4 regions of the Bacillus sp. JJ664 genome follow, and region 3 is predicted to be linked to each of the others. Evidence: riboswitches for the same ligand, from Rfam matches in the RefSeq annotation. Region 3 holds a riboswitch; each other region holds the start of a gene.
The links. Region 3 has a riboswitch for S-adenosylmethionine ahead of V7056_RS05390 (trans-sulfuration enzyme family protein). Riboswitches for the same ligand answer to the same signal wherever they lie in the genome.

Region 1: another riboswitch for S-adenosylmethionine. It lies ahead of metK (methionine adenosyltransferase); the one in region 3 lies ahead of V7056_RS05390 (trans-sulfuration enzyme family protein).
Region 2: another riboswitch for S-adenosylmethionine. It lies ahead of V7056_RS01940 (methionine ABC transporter ATP-binding protein); the one in region 3 lies ahead of V7056_RS05390 (trans-sulfuration enzyme family protein).
Region 4: another riboswitch for S-adenosylmethionine. It lies ahead of V7056_RS04480 (bifunctional homocysteine S-methyltransferase/methylenetetrahydrofolate reductase); the one in region 3 lies ahead of V7056_RS05390 (trans-sulfuration enzyme family protein).

What each region holds. Positions count from the first base shown of each region.
Region 1 is NZ_JBALMS010000050.1:28,522-31,777, forward strand. Features, by position in the region: gene pckA (phosphoenolpyruvate carboxykinase (ATP)) at 1-1,518, opposite strand, end outside; SAM riboswitch class I at 1,840-1,952, shown strand; gene metK (methionine adenosyltransferase) at 2,161-3,256, shown strand, end outside.
Region 2 is NZ_JBALMS010000011.1:34,510-37,765, forward strand. Features, by position in the region: gene V7056_RS01935 (methionine ABC transporter permease) at 1-432, opposite strand, end outside; gene V7056_RS01940 (methionine ABC transporter ATP-binding protein) at 434-1,447, opposite strand; SAM riboswitch class I at 1,584-1,694, opposite strand; gene V7056_RS01945 (hypothetical protein) at 1,758-2,120, opposite strand; gene V7056_RS01950 (thioredoxin family protein) at 2,580-2,903, opposite strand; gene V7056_RS01955 (ribonuclease M5) at 2,917-3,256, opposite strand, start outside.
Region 3 is NZ_JBALMS010000033.1:15,882-19,137, reverse strand. Features, by position in the region: gene V7056_RS05395 (ATP-dependent DNA helicase) at 1-716, shown strand, start outside; SAM riboswitch class I at 808-911, shown strand; gene V7056_RS05390 (trans-sulfuration enzyme family protein) at 993-2,162, shown strand; gene V7056_RS05385 (trans-sulfuration enzyme family protein) at 2,168-3,256, shown strand, end outside.
Region 4 is NZ_JBALMS010000027.1:11,560-14,815, reverse strand. Features, by position in the region: gene V7056_RS04480 (bifunctional homocysteine S-methyltransferase/methylenetetrahydrofolate reductase) at 1-1,707, opposite strand, end outside; SAM riboswitch class I at 1,784-1,887, opposite strand; gene shc (squalene--hopene cyclase) at 2,013-3,256, opposite strand, start outside.

The DNA.
Region 1 (3,256 bases), on a different contig from region 3:
GAACTTATTCACTAATTCAAGCGCTTTAATTTCATATGCTGACTTGTCTTCCCAAGTTGTTGATGGAACTAATACTTGATCAGGCACTCCTGGAACGTGTTGAGGAATTGCAAGACCGAAAAATTCATCTTGGGTAGTTTCAACGTAATTTAAATCTCCTTCAAGTGCAGCGTGTACCATTGCTCTTGTATATGAAAGATTCATACGTTTACCTACTCCATATTCTCCACCAGTCCAGCCAGTGTTTACTAAGAATACATTTACTTTATGTTTTTCAATTTTTTCACCAAGCATTTTTGCGTATTCTACAGCTGGAAGCGGTAAGAATGGTGAACCGAAACAAGTTGAGAACGTTACTTGAGGTGATGTAACCCCGCGCTCAGTACCAGCTAATTTACTAGTAAATCCACTTAAGAAGTGGTACATTGCTTGTTCTTTCGTTAATTTACTGATTGGAGGTAATACTCCGAAAGCATCAGCAGTTAAAAAGATAATTGTATGTGGGTGTCCAGCAACACTTGGCTCAACAATATTTTGAATTGCTTGCATTGGGTATGCTGCACGTGTATTTTCTGTTAATGATGTATCGTCGTAATCTGCTAAACGACCGTCAGGATTGACAACTACGTTTTCTAATACTGTGCCAAATTTAATAGCAGAGAAAATTTGAGGCTCTTTTTCAAATGTTAAATTAATACATTTTGCATAGCAGCCACCTTCGATATTGAAAACACCATTGTCTGACCAACCATGCTCATCATCACCGATTAATTTACGGTCTGCGTCAGCTGATAATGTTGTTTTACCTGTACCAGAAAGACCGAAGAATAATGCTACATCACCTTCATTACCAACATTTGCTGAGCAATGCATAGGTAATACATTGTTCTGTGGTAATAGGAAATTCATAATTGAGAAAATTGATTTTTTCATTTCTCCTGCATATTCAGTACCACCGATTAGAATAATACGTTTTTCAAACGAAATAATAACGAATGCTTCTGAGTTCGTACCATCTACAACTGGATCAGCTTTAAAAGTTGGAGCAGAAACAATTGTAAATTCTGATTGGTGTGTAAGTAATTCTTCTTCAGTAGGGCGGATGAATAACTGATGAGCAAATAAATTATGCCATGCAAATTCATTAATAACTTGGATTGGTAAACGATATCCAGTGTCAGCTCCAGCAAATCCTTTAAATTGGAATAATTCGTTTCTATCTTTTAAGTAAGTAAGTACTTTACTATATAATTTTTCAAACACATCTGAAGAGATTGGTTGATTTACTGCTCCCCAATCAATTAAGTTTTCAACAGATGCTTCATTTACTATAAATTTATCTTTTGGTGAACGGCCAGTATATTTTCCCGTTGATACACTAACTGCCCCCGTTGACGTTAGAATACCTTCTTGTCTTGTTAGAACTTTTTCAACTAGCTCAGAAACGCTAAGTTGGTTATACATGCGATTACTTGAAAGTAATTCATTCAATTCAATATTTACATCAACTGTCTTCATATACTAATACCATCCTTTAAATATAATTTGTCTGCCATGTAGGTATCTCGTTAATTAGTATAACACATTTATTTTAATAGTGTATACTATTAGTTGGTAAAATGTGTAACGAAATTATTAAAAATCTTAAAATGAGTAAAACGGTATACTTAAAGGAGTTAAATAGCTTGTATGAAAGATATTATTAGGTATTACCCATTTAATAGGAATGAATGTAAAGTGTGTGATGATTTTTTATTTATGGTGAAATGTGTCTAAAGTATGATGAAAATTGTTGACAAGAAAGTTTATTTTTAATATGATACTTTTCATACGGATACTCTCTTATCCCGAGTAGGTGGAGGGATACAGGCCCTACGAAGCCCAGCAACCTCACTTTAAGTGAAAGGTGCTGAACCTGATGCAAGGCAATTTATTGTCTTGGACGATAAGAGCGAAAGGCAAATAACAAAACCTTTCCTCAAGCAATATGGATAAGAGGAAGGCTTTTTTTTTGCTCAAAACTTAAATACAGATGGCAATTTCGTAATTTACACTGAGTTATCTTTATCTTAAATGGGAAACATAAGATATAGGAAAACATTTTTCTAATCTTATGTTGAGAAAAAAGAGATCCGTCAATTCAATTTAGGAGGGGACTCAATGTCACAACGTCGTTTATTTACTTCAGAATCAGTTACAGAAGGACATCCAGATAAAATCTGTGACCAAATTTCAGATTCAATTCTTGATGCAATTTTAGCTAATGATCCAAATGCTCGTGTAGCAGCGGAAACTTCAGTTACAACAGGTCTAGTACTTGTTGCAGGTGAAATCACAACTTCTACTTATGTAGATATCCCAAAAATCGTTCGCGAAACAATTCGTGAAATCGGTTATGACCGAGCAAAATACGGATTTGATGCAGATACATGTGCAGTATTAACTTCTATTGATGAGCAATCAGCTGATATAGCTTTAGGTGTAGACCAAGCATTAGAAGCACGTGAAGGAAGCATGTCAGATGAAGAAATCGAAGCAATCGGAGCTGGAGACCAAGGTTTAATGTTCGGTTTTGCTGTAAACGAAACACCTGAATTAATGCCACTTCCAATTTCTTTATCTCATAAAATCGCACGTCGTCTAACTGAAGTAAGAAAGAATGAAACAGTTTCATACTTACGTCCAGATGGTAAAACTCAAGTAACAGTTGAGTATGATGAAAACAACAAACCAGTTCGTATTGATGCAATTGTTGTATCTACACAACATGGTCCAGAAGCAACTCAAGAACAAATCGAAAATGATATTAAAGAACTTGTTATTAAACCAGTTGTACCAGCTGAGTTAATCGATGAAAATACTAAATTCTTTATCAACCCAACAGGCCGTTTCGTAATCGGTGGACCTCAAGGGGATGCAGGATTAACAGGTCGTAAAATCATCGTTGATACTTACGGTGGATATGCTCGTCACGGTGGTGGAGCATTCTCTGGTAAAGATGCAACTAAGGTTGACCGTTCTGCTGCTTATGCTGCACGTTACGTTGCGAAAAACATCGTAGCTGCTGGATTAGCTGATAAAGCTGAAGTTCAATTAGCATACGCAATTGGTGTTGCGAAACCAGTATCTATTGCAATTGATACTTTTGGTACAGGTAAAGTTTCAGAAGAAAAACTTGTGGAAGTTATTCGCAATAACTTTGACTTACGTCCAGCAGGAATTATCAAAATGCTTGACCTACGTCGTCCAATTTACA
Region 2 (3,256 bases), on a different contig from region 3:
TGGAATAAGAACTTTTAAAATAATTGTTAAAGTGCTTGCTCCCATTGCTCTTGCTGCTTCAATTACACCTTTATCAATTTCACGTAATCCGATTTCAACCATTCTTGCATAAAATGGTGCAGCTCCGATAATTAGAGCAGGTAATGCAGCTTTCGCACCAAGCATTGAACCAAGAATAAACATTGTAAACGGAATTAATAAAATGATTAAAATAATGAACGGTATTGATCTGAATATATTTACAAATCCAGCTAAAATCATGTTAACCAATTTATTTTCTAGCAGCTGGTCTTTACTTGTTAAGAATAATAGCAAACCAATAATTAACCCTAAAATAAAAGTAGCTAAAGCTGCTATTACTGTCATAAATAATGTTTCTTGTGTTGCTAAGATCATTGTTTCCCAATCAACATTCGGAAAAAGTTGTGTCATATTACGCTACCTCCACTTCAACTTGCTTTGATTCTAAGTAAGAAATTGCCTCTTTGATGTTATTTAAATCTCCTACAAGTTGAATAGTTAGTGTTCCGTATGACCCTTCAGCGGTTTGAACAATTTTTCCTTGCAAAATATTGATTTCAATATCAAAGTGCTTTACTACTTCAGATATATGGGGTTGATTAGCTTGTCCATTTTTAAATGTAAGCCTATAAGTTGTATCATTCCCATTGGTTTCTATAATTACTTGTTGATTAAATTCCTCATCAGTTCCTCTAATTTGCTTTACAAATTTTTTTGTAATTTCTTGTTGTGGATGAGTGAATACATCAACTACATGTCCTTCTTCAACTACTTTTCCATTTTCCATTACAGCTACTCGCTGACAAACTTTTTGAATAACATGCATTTCATGTGTAATCATAACGATCGTAATACCTAGTTGTTTATTAATACTTGTTAGTAGTGAAAGTATTGAGTCAGTTGTTTCCGGATCTAATGCAGAAGTAGCTTCATCACATAATAAAACATCTGGATTATTTGCTAATGCTCTTGCAATACCAACGCGCTGTTTTTGACCACCACTTAGTTCTGAAGGATAAGCATTTTCTCTTCCCTCAAGCCCAACAAGCTTGATTAATTCCTTCGCACGCTCAACACGTTCCTTTTTTGAAACATTTGCAATTTCAAGCGGGAAAAGTATATTGTCTAAAACTGTTCTAGACCATAATAAGTTAAAGTGTTGGAATATCATCCCGATTTTTTGTCTTGATTTTCGAAGTTCTGCTGATGAACACTTTGTTATTGATTTCCCATTAACGATTACGTCACCATCTGTTGGAATTTCAAGTCCGTTTAGCATTCGTAATAACGTACTTTTCCCAGCACCGCTATATCCGATCATGCCAAAGATTTCACCTGCTTCAATTGTTAATGAAACATCCTTTACCGCGGTTACAGTGCCTTTCTTACTCCTATATATCTTACTTACATTATTTATTTGAATCATTCATGATTTCTCCTCTCAAACATTCTAACAACCCTCTTTTCAATTTTTTGTAAGAGCATACTTTTTTAGTCTTAAAAAACAAAAAAACCTTTCTACTCGCATGAGTAGAAAGGTTTAACATAAAAAGTAAGCCTTTCTCTCATCTCTCAAAGCAATTGCTTTGCAGGAATTAGCACCATTTCAATGACAAGCATTGACGGTTGCTGGGTTTCACAGGGCTCAGTCCCTCCACCTCTCTCGATAAGAGTTAACGTATCAAATATTCGGTTGTTTAATGTAATTTTCATTCTACAAACTTAGACATAAGTTGTCAACAATTTTCTAAAAGTTTTTTCTCATTCTCCACACTCGTATATTGAAAAATTGTTTCAATGAGTAATAATAATCGATAATTCCCCTCGTAAGAAGCGTCATTTAACTTTAATAATAGACCTAAGCGTTCCCTTCCTAAATTTAACGATTTCCAACCATCTTTCGTTAAATTAATTCTTAATTGTGGAATAGCTCGATCTAATATTTCAATAAATGGAGCTTTCTTGCTAAATTTGATATATGATTTCTCATTAAGACAATTTAATTCGATAATTCGATCTTCAATCGGTAAAATTATTTGTAAATATTCCTTATTAATAAATAAATTTCTAGCTTGTCCAACCCACTCCTTAATTTCCATATCGTTTACACCTCTCCCGAATTCTTTAAAACTATTTTCTCATAGATAGATGTAATGTTCTTTACTTTTCGCTCGACAATTACCATGGATAAACACATGTCATTCTACAACTTTCACCTTATTTCCCAAGAAATATGTCAGAAGTTGGGTAATAAAATATAGTCATTGTTGAAACATTTTTTCGTACTTGAGAATGCGTTAGTTGATTACAACTCCAGGTTGCTCGCTTTCCGAGGGGCGAGAGCTGAGCCTCCTCGGCTAGTCCTCCGGGGTCTCAGCTTTCCCGCGTTCCCTACAGGAGAGTCGAGCACCTTCCGTTGTAATCAACTTCTGTCTTTTTAATACTCAACAAGCAAAATTCTTTAAAAAAAGCTTTAAAAAAATAAAAAATGACAACTAATCACTTGTAAATTAGTCGTCATTTTTTATTATCAAGAGGACTTCTCGATCTCTTAATATTCATCGTTTAATATATAGATTATGTTTTTTTAATAAGTCATGTAAGTACGGAACAGATTGGAAAGCGTATATTTTTTGTTTGATTTCTCCTTTGTCGAAGATGAGTAGACAAGGTACACTTTCAATTTTCCAAGCTTGAGCTTCTTGTGTTAGATCATTAATATTTTGCTTTGATAATGGTAAGTTAGGCAGTATTTCATTTACGATTTCTAACATTTTAGATGCTACTTGGCAAGTACCACACATAGCGGTATATATATATAAAATTGTTGTTTCTTTTGATTCTATACGTTGCATTAATTCATTCTTTGTCCACTGGTACATATCATTAATCCTCTTAAATTGTTCTTAAATAGTCTGTAAAAACGGAAATATCCGCTCCTAATAATACACTTGCTAAATGTTGACTTGGGGCTGTTGCAACTTCACGATAGCTTCTGTCTATATACAAATGCTCCGCTTGTGGAAATTCTCTTTTTAACAATCTTCTCAGTTTTTCTCCAGCCTCATCAGCATCAACTAGCACATAGATTTCTCTAAAATCTAACATTTCGGCTAGTTCATCTAATTTAGTTGTTCCTACAGTTCCATTTGTACAAATGATATCTACAGGTTCTTTAATGATAGATTGTATTTTTCTTTTATCAGTAGTACCTTCGACAATGATTACTTTTCTT
Region 3 (3,256 bases):
ATGTGATTAAAAAATTTCATTCTACTATTTATTTTTCAGCAACATTAACACCTCTTCAATACTTTCAAGATATGCTCGGTGATATTGAACGTGATTATACCATTAAAATTGATTCACCATTTTTAAAAGAACAGCTAAAGGTTGAAGTAAATCCGATTTCAACAAGATTTAATGATCGTTCAAAAACATTAGACCAATTAGTAACATCTATATATGAAAATATTAGATCTAAAAAAGGAAATTATTTAATTTTTTTCCCATCCTATCAGTATTTAAGCCAAAGTGTTGGATTGTTTACTGAGAAGTATGGCGAAGTAGAAATAATTGTCCAAGAAAATGGGATGACCGAAGAGGAACGAGAAGATTTTTTACTCAAATTTGATCAACATAATGCAGAAACACTAGTTGGATTTGCTGTACTAGGTGGAATCTTTTCTGAAGGAATCGATTTAAAAGGTGATCGATTAAATGGGGTAGTAGTTGTCGGTGTAGGTTTACCACAGCTTTGTTTAGAAAGAAATATTTTAAGAGATCATTTTAATGAAGTTGGTAAGAACGGTTATTATTATTCATATGTGTTCCCTGGGATGAATAAAGTAATGCAAGCTGGTGGACGTGTCATACGTTCTGAAGAAGACGAAGGAACATTATTATTAATCGATGATCGATATCAAAGTATGCTTTATCAAAACTTAATGCCAGACGAATGGAAATAAGTAGGTCATAATCCATTAAAAAATAAAAAATTCAAATAATGATTGATAATTGTCAGATTTATTAATATACTTGTAATTATAAAATTAAATATTCTTATCAAGAGCGGTGGAGGGACTGGCCCGACGAAACCCGGCAACTCTAGTTTTATACTAGAAAGTGCTAAATCCTGCAGGTATAAACCTGGAAGATAAGGACGATATGTTTATTTTGAGACATAACCACTTCTTATTTTTTAGGAAGTGGTTTTTTTATTTTGATAAATGGAGGATTTCAATATGACAAATACGAATGTGGTTTCAAAATCGAAACAAAAATCAATTGAGACGGTTGCAGTACATGGTAGTAAAGGTTATGATCCATTAACAGGTGCAATAAGTTACCCAATTTATCAATCAGCAACATTTAAACATGAAGGGCTTCATCAATCGACTGGATATGATTATGCTCGTTTACAAAACCCTACCCGTGAAGAAGTTGAAAACACAGTAGCTAAATTAGAAAATGCAGAATTTGGAGTAGCATTCTCAACAGGGAACGCTGCTGTCACTGCAGTTCTTAGTTTATTTAAAAAAGGCGATCATGTAATTGTTTCCGATGACTTATATGGTGGTACATATCGATTATTTGAAGAAATTTATTCGCCTTATGGTATTGAGCATAATTTTGTTGATACAACAGAAATTGACAATATCCTAGATTCGATTAAAGAAAACACAAGAGGTATATTTATTGAAACTCCTTCAAATCCAATGATGAAGGTAACTGATTTAAAACGGGTTGTTGAAATTGCCAAAGAACGAAATATCGTTGTGATCGTTGATAATACTTTTTTAACGCCTTATTTCTTTAGACCGATCGAATTAGGAGCAGATATCGTTGTTCATAGTGGTACGAAATATTTAGGTGGTCATAATGATACTTTAGCGGGATTTGTAGTGACAAACTCGGAGAAAACAAATGAAAGAATTCGTTTTTATCAAAAATCAACAGGCGCTACTTTAGCACCGTTTGATTCATGGCTCATTTTAAGAGGAATTAAAACACTACATGTAAGAATGGAATACTGTCAAAGAAATGCGATTATTCTTGCGGAATTTCTAGAAAATCATCCTAATGTAACAGATGTTTTTTACGTAGGGCTTCCTAATCATAAAGGGTATTCAATTATAAAAAAACAAGCAAGTGGCTTTGGTGCAATGATTTCGTTTAAAGTGAAAAGTGTAAGGATCGTAGAAAAAGTGCTTAGCAGTGTAAATGTCATTACATTTGCCGAAAGTTTAGGTGGAGTAGAGTCACTGATTACTTACCCACATACACAAACACATTCAGAAATGCCCGAGGATTTTAAAAGAAAGCTTGGTCTAGATGACCATACATTAAGATTATCTGTCGGTATAGAACATATAGATGATTTACTAATTGATTTAGAGAATGCATTAGGGTGATGAGTATGAAGTTTGGTACGAAATTAATTCATAACGGTAATGAAGTTGACCCCTATACTGGTGCATTAAGCATTCCAATTTATCAAGCATCAACTTTCCATCAACCCAATATTGAAACTATAGGTAAATATGATTATGCAAGAAGTGGAAATCCGACGAGAGAAGCTTTAGAAAATACAATTGCACAATTAGAGAACGGCGTTAGAGGATTTGCTTTTTCATCAGGAATGGCAGCCATTTCTTCAGTTCTCTCGCTTTTTTCGGCTGGAGATCATATCGTTATTTGTGAAGATGTATATGGAGGAACGTTCCGTATAGCGACTAAGGTATTAAATCGATTTGGAATTGAGTTTACATTTGTAGATGCATCAGAGATTAGTGAAATCGAATCAGCAATTAAGTCAAATACAAAAGGACTATATTTAGAAACACCTTCAAACCCCTTGCTGAAAATTACTGATTTAAGAGAAGCAATTAAGATTGCGAAAAGAAATGATGTAATTGTCATTGTTGATAATAGTTTTCTGTCACCATATTTTCAAAAACCTTTAGATTTGGGCGCTGATATCGTAGTTCATAGTGCGACTAAATTTATCGCAGGACATAGCGATGTAATTGGTGGTTTAGCAGTTGTTAATTCTGAAGAACTAGCAAGAGATTTATATACTATACAAAATTCATTCGGCGCAGTTTTAGGTCCACAGGATTGTTGGTTAACATTAAGGGGTCTGAAAACATTAAAAGTTCGGATGGATGTATATGAACAAACTGCACAAAAATTAGCAAATTGGTTATTAACAAATGAGTGTGTTGAAGAGGTATACTATCCAGGTCTAAAAGATCATCCGGGACATGATGTACATTTCGAACAAGCTAGTGGTGGGGGAGCGGTATTGTCATTTACTTTAAAAACAATTGATCAAACAATTCGTTTTTTACAAAAAGTAGAAAATGTTGCAGTAGCAGTGTCTCTTGGTGGAGTAGAAACAATTGTATCTTATCCTGTGAAGATGTCTCATGCAGCGATTCCAAAGGACGTTAGAGAGAGACTTGGTGTGAAGGATACATTAATTCGTGTTTCAGTTGGTTTAGAG
Region 4 (3,256 bases), on a different contig from region 3:
TACAAGTTCTTTTGCAATGTTTTTACCTTCTTCAATTGCTAATGTAGGATCATTGATGTCAATTCGATTTCTAACTTCATCTGTTAAGGTAATTCCCGGTACTTCATAATGAATAAAATCTGCATTCTTTTTACTAATTAATGGCATGATGCCAATAAATATTGGTTGATTGATATGTTTTGTAGATTCATACAAACGATCGATTGTTTCTAAATCATAAACAGGCTGAGTTAAAAAGTAATCTGCACCTGCTTCAACCTTCTTTTCTAGTCTTTTAATAGCTGCATCCATTTTTCTTACATTTGGATTAAATGCAGCAGCGACTGAAAATCTTGTTCCGTTTCCTAAGCTTTTTCCAGAATACAATCTACCTTCATTCATTTCTTTGATCATGCGAATAAGTTCAAACGAAGCAACATCATATACCGATGTAGCACCTGGGAAGTCTCCTACTCTTGCCGGGTCACCAGTAATTGCTAATACTTCATTTAAACCTAAAGTCGATAACCCCATTAAATGTGATTGAAGACCAATCATATTTCGATCTCGGCAAGTTAAATGAGTTAGTACTGGAATATTTAAACGTTGTAACATGGACGCAATGGCTACATTAGAAATCCTTGGTGAAGCTAACGGGTTATCTGCTAATGTAATCGCATCTGCTCCTGCATTATTTAAAGCCTTTGCCCCTTCAAAAAATCGTCTAGTTTGTAACGTTTTTGGTGGATCTAGCTCAGCGATGATAGTAGTTCTCTGTTTTGCTTTTTCAGCTAGCGTTTCATTTTTTTGTTCAGGTTGCTTTGGTATTTTAATTGTAATCGTTCGATTGTTGACTACTTTTTTTGTGACAGGCTTTAAATTATCTATTTTATTGCGTAATGCGGCAATGTGTGCGGGTGTTGTACCACAACAACCACCAATCAAACGAACGCCTTGTTCAATAAAAGGTTTTGCCATATCTTCAAAATATTCTGGATTTGATTTATATACGTATTTCCCTTCTTCATACAAAGGAAGACCTGAGTTTGGAAAAGCCGATAAAAATCCTTTTTTCGGTAAAGCAACCGTATTTAATGATTCAATCATATGCAGTGGACCTAAATGACAATTGATTCCGACTACATCCGCTCCTAAATCTACTAATTTCGGGAGAATTCTTTCTATATATTGGCCACTTTGCATAACACCGATTTCTTGTAATGTCACTTGGGCAATGATTGGAATGTCCGTGCGTTCTCTAAGTAAGGTAACAGCATCATATAATTCATGTTCATCATAAAAGGTCTCAAGCATGATGCCATCTACACCTTCTTCAAGTAAGGCAGATGCTTGTTCTAACAACATGATTTCTCTTTCTAACGGTGTTGCAAAAGTTGACCCGATGTATTTCATACCACCAATTCCACCTAGAATTAGTGCTCTTCCTTTAGATGCTTCTCTGGCATTTCTGACAGCCATTTGATTGATTTGTTTAACTAATTTTTCCAATCCATGCTGTCTTAGTTTCCCAGCATTTGCTCCATATGAATTTGTTTGAATGACCTCTGCACCAGCATTAATATATTGTTCATGAATATGGATAATTCGATCTCGTTCAGTAATGTTTAGTTCTTCAAAACAACTATGTAATCCACCAGAATATAACAGAGTCCCCATAGCTCCATCACCTAATACAATTCCGTTACTTAATTTTTCCAACAGTCCCACTCGATCACTTCCCTTACATACAAAAATAAAAACGCCATTCTTTCTAAATGAAAGAATGACGTTATCTACAATCCACGCCTTATCTCTCATGTTAAAAACATGCTGGATTTAGCACTTTTTAGCTAAAGCTAAAGTTGCCGGGTTTCAAAGGGCCAGTCCCTCCACCACTCTCGATAAGGAATATTCAGTTATTTTTAATATGACTAGTTTACTATACTTAACCAATTAAAGAAACATATTTTATGAAAATTTGAAAAATGGACACAATTTACTATTTTTCGATTTATCTAGTTTACATAATAATATTATTTGTAATAATAATGTGCCAATGCAAGTAGAGGATATATATGTTGATAACTATGGTAATGAATATCAAAACCACCTGGTAAGCCTAGACCTGTTGGATAGTTTAGTTCTTTTGCGGTTTTATTTTTTTGTGACAGTAAATATTGAATACCTCTTTTAATCACATCATTATCTTTATCTAAAATCGTTAATAATGCATCAACTGCCCATGCCGTTTGACTAGGTGTACTATATTTTAACGGTACATAACATTTTTTTATAGCTGAAAAACCTGACTCTCCCCATCCTCCATCATCATTTTGCACACTTAAGAGCCATTTAGTTGCCTTTTGAAGTGCTTCATGATTTTTGGAAACGCCAATTGATCTTAAACCAGTAATAGCCGCCCAAGTTCCATAAATATAGCAAATTCCCCATCTACCATACCAGCTACCATTTTTTTCTTGATTATTTAAAATCCACTTTATCGTCTTTTTAACCTGTTCATCTTCTGGCTCAACTGTTGTATAGTTCCCAATAAATTCTAAAACACGACCCGTCAAATCTGCGGTCGATGGATCAATGATGGCATCCTTGGCATTTTCTATTGGCAAATATGTTAACCATTTATTTGTTACATTTTTTTCAAATGCGCCCCATCCACCATCATGATTTTGCAAGCCTAATAAAAACTGAATCCCTTTTTGCCATTTTTCAAGTTGTGTTGGGTCTAACATAGCACTTCTTGTTAATGCTCTTAGTGCTGCACTTGTATCATCATTATCTGGAATAAATGAATTAACTTCCGAAAATCCCCAACCCCCAGGGCTGATTTTTTTTGCATGCTTCGACCAATCACCTTTTAAGACTTGCTGTTTTTTATTTAAGTAATCAACGGACTTTTTAATTGATGTATCTGTCGTGGGAACACCTGCTTCTTGTAATGCATAGGAAAGTAGCGCTGTATCCCAAACCTGTGAGGGAGAATTTTGAATATGAATACCATCTTCTGTTTCAAATGAATATGAGATTAAACCACTTAATGCTTGTTGGATTTCAATTGAACTAATTTTGTATCCAAGTGCTAATAATGCATAAATTAGATAAAATGTTGAACTAGCGTAGCTATAAAATGTACCGTTTGTTTCGATTCTTTCTAATATAAATTTTTCTGCTTTCTCATATCCTTTATCATGAAAATATAGCGGATATGAGGCAAGCTTCTTACCCTCTTCTACTAAAAAATGAAAAAATGTATCTCTCT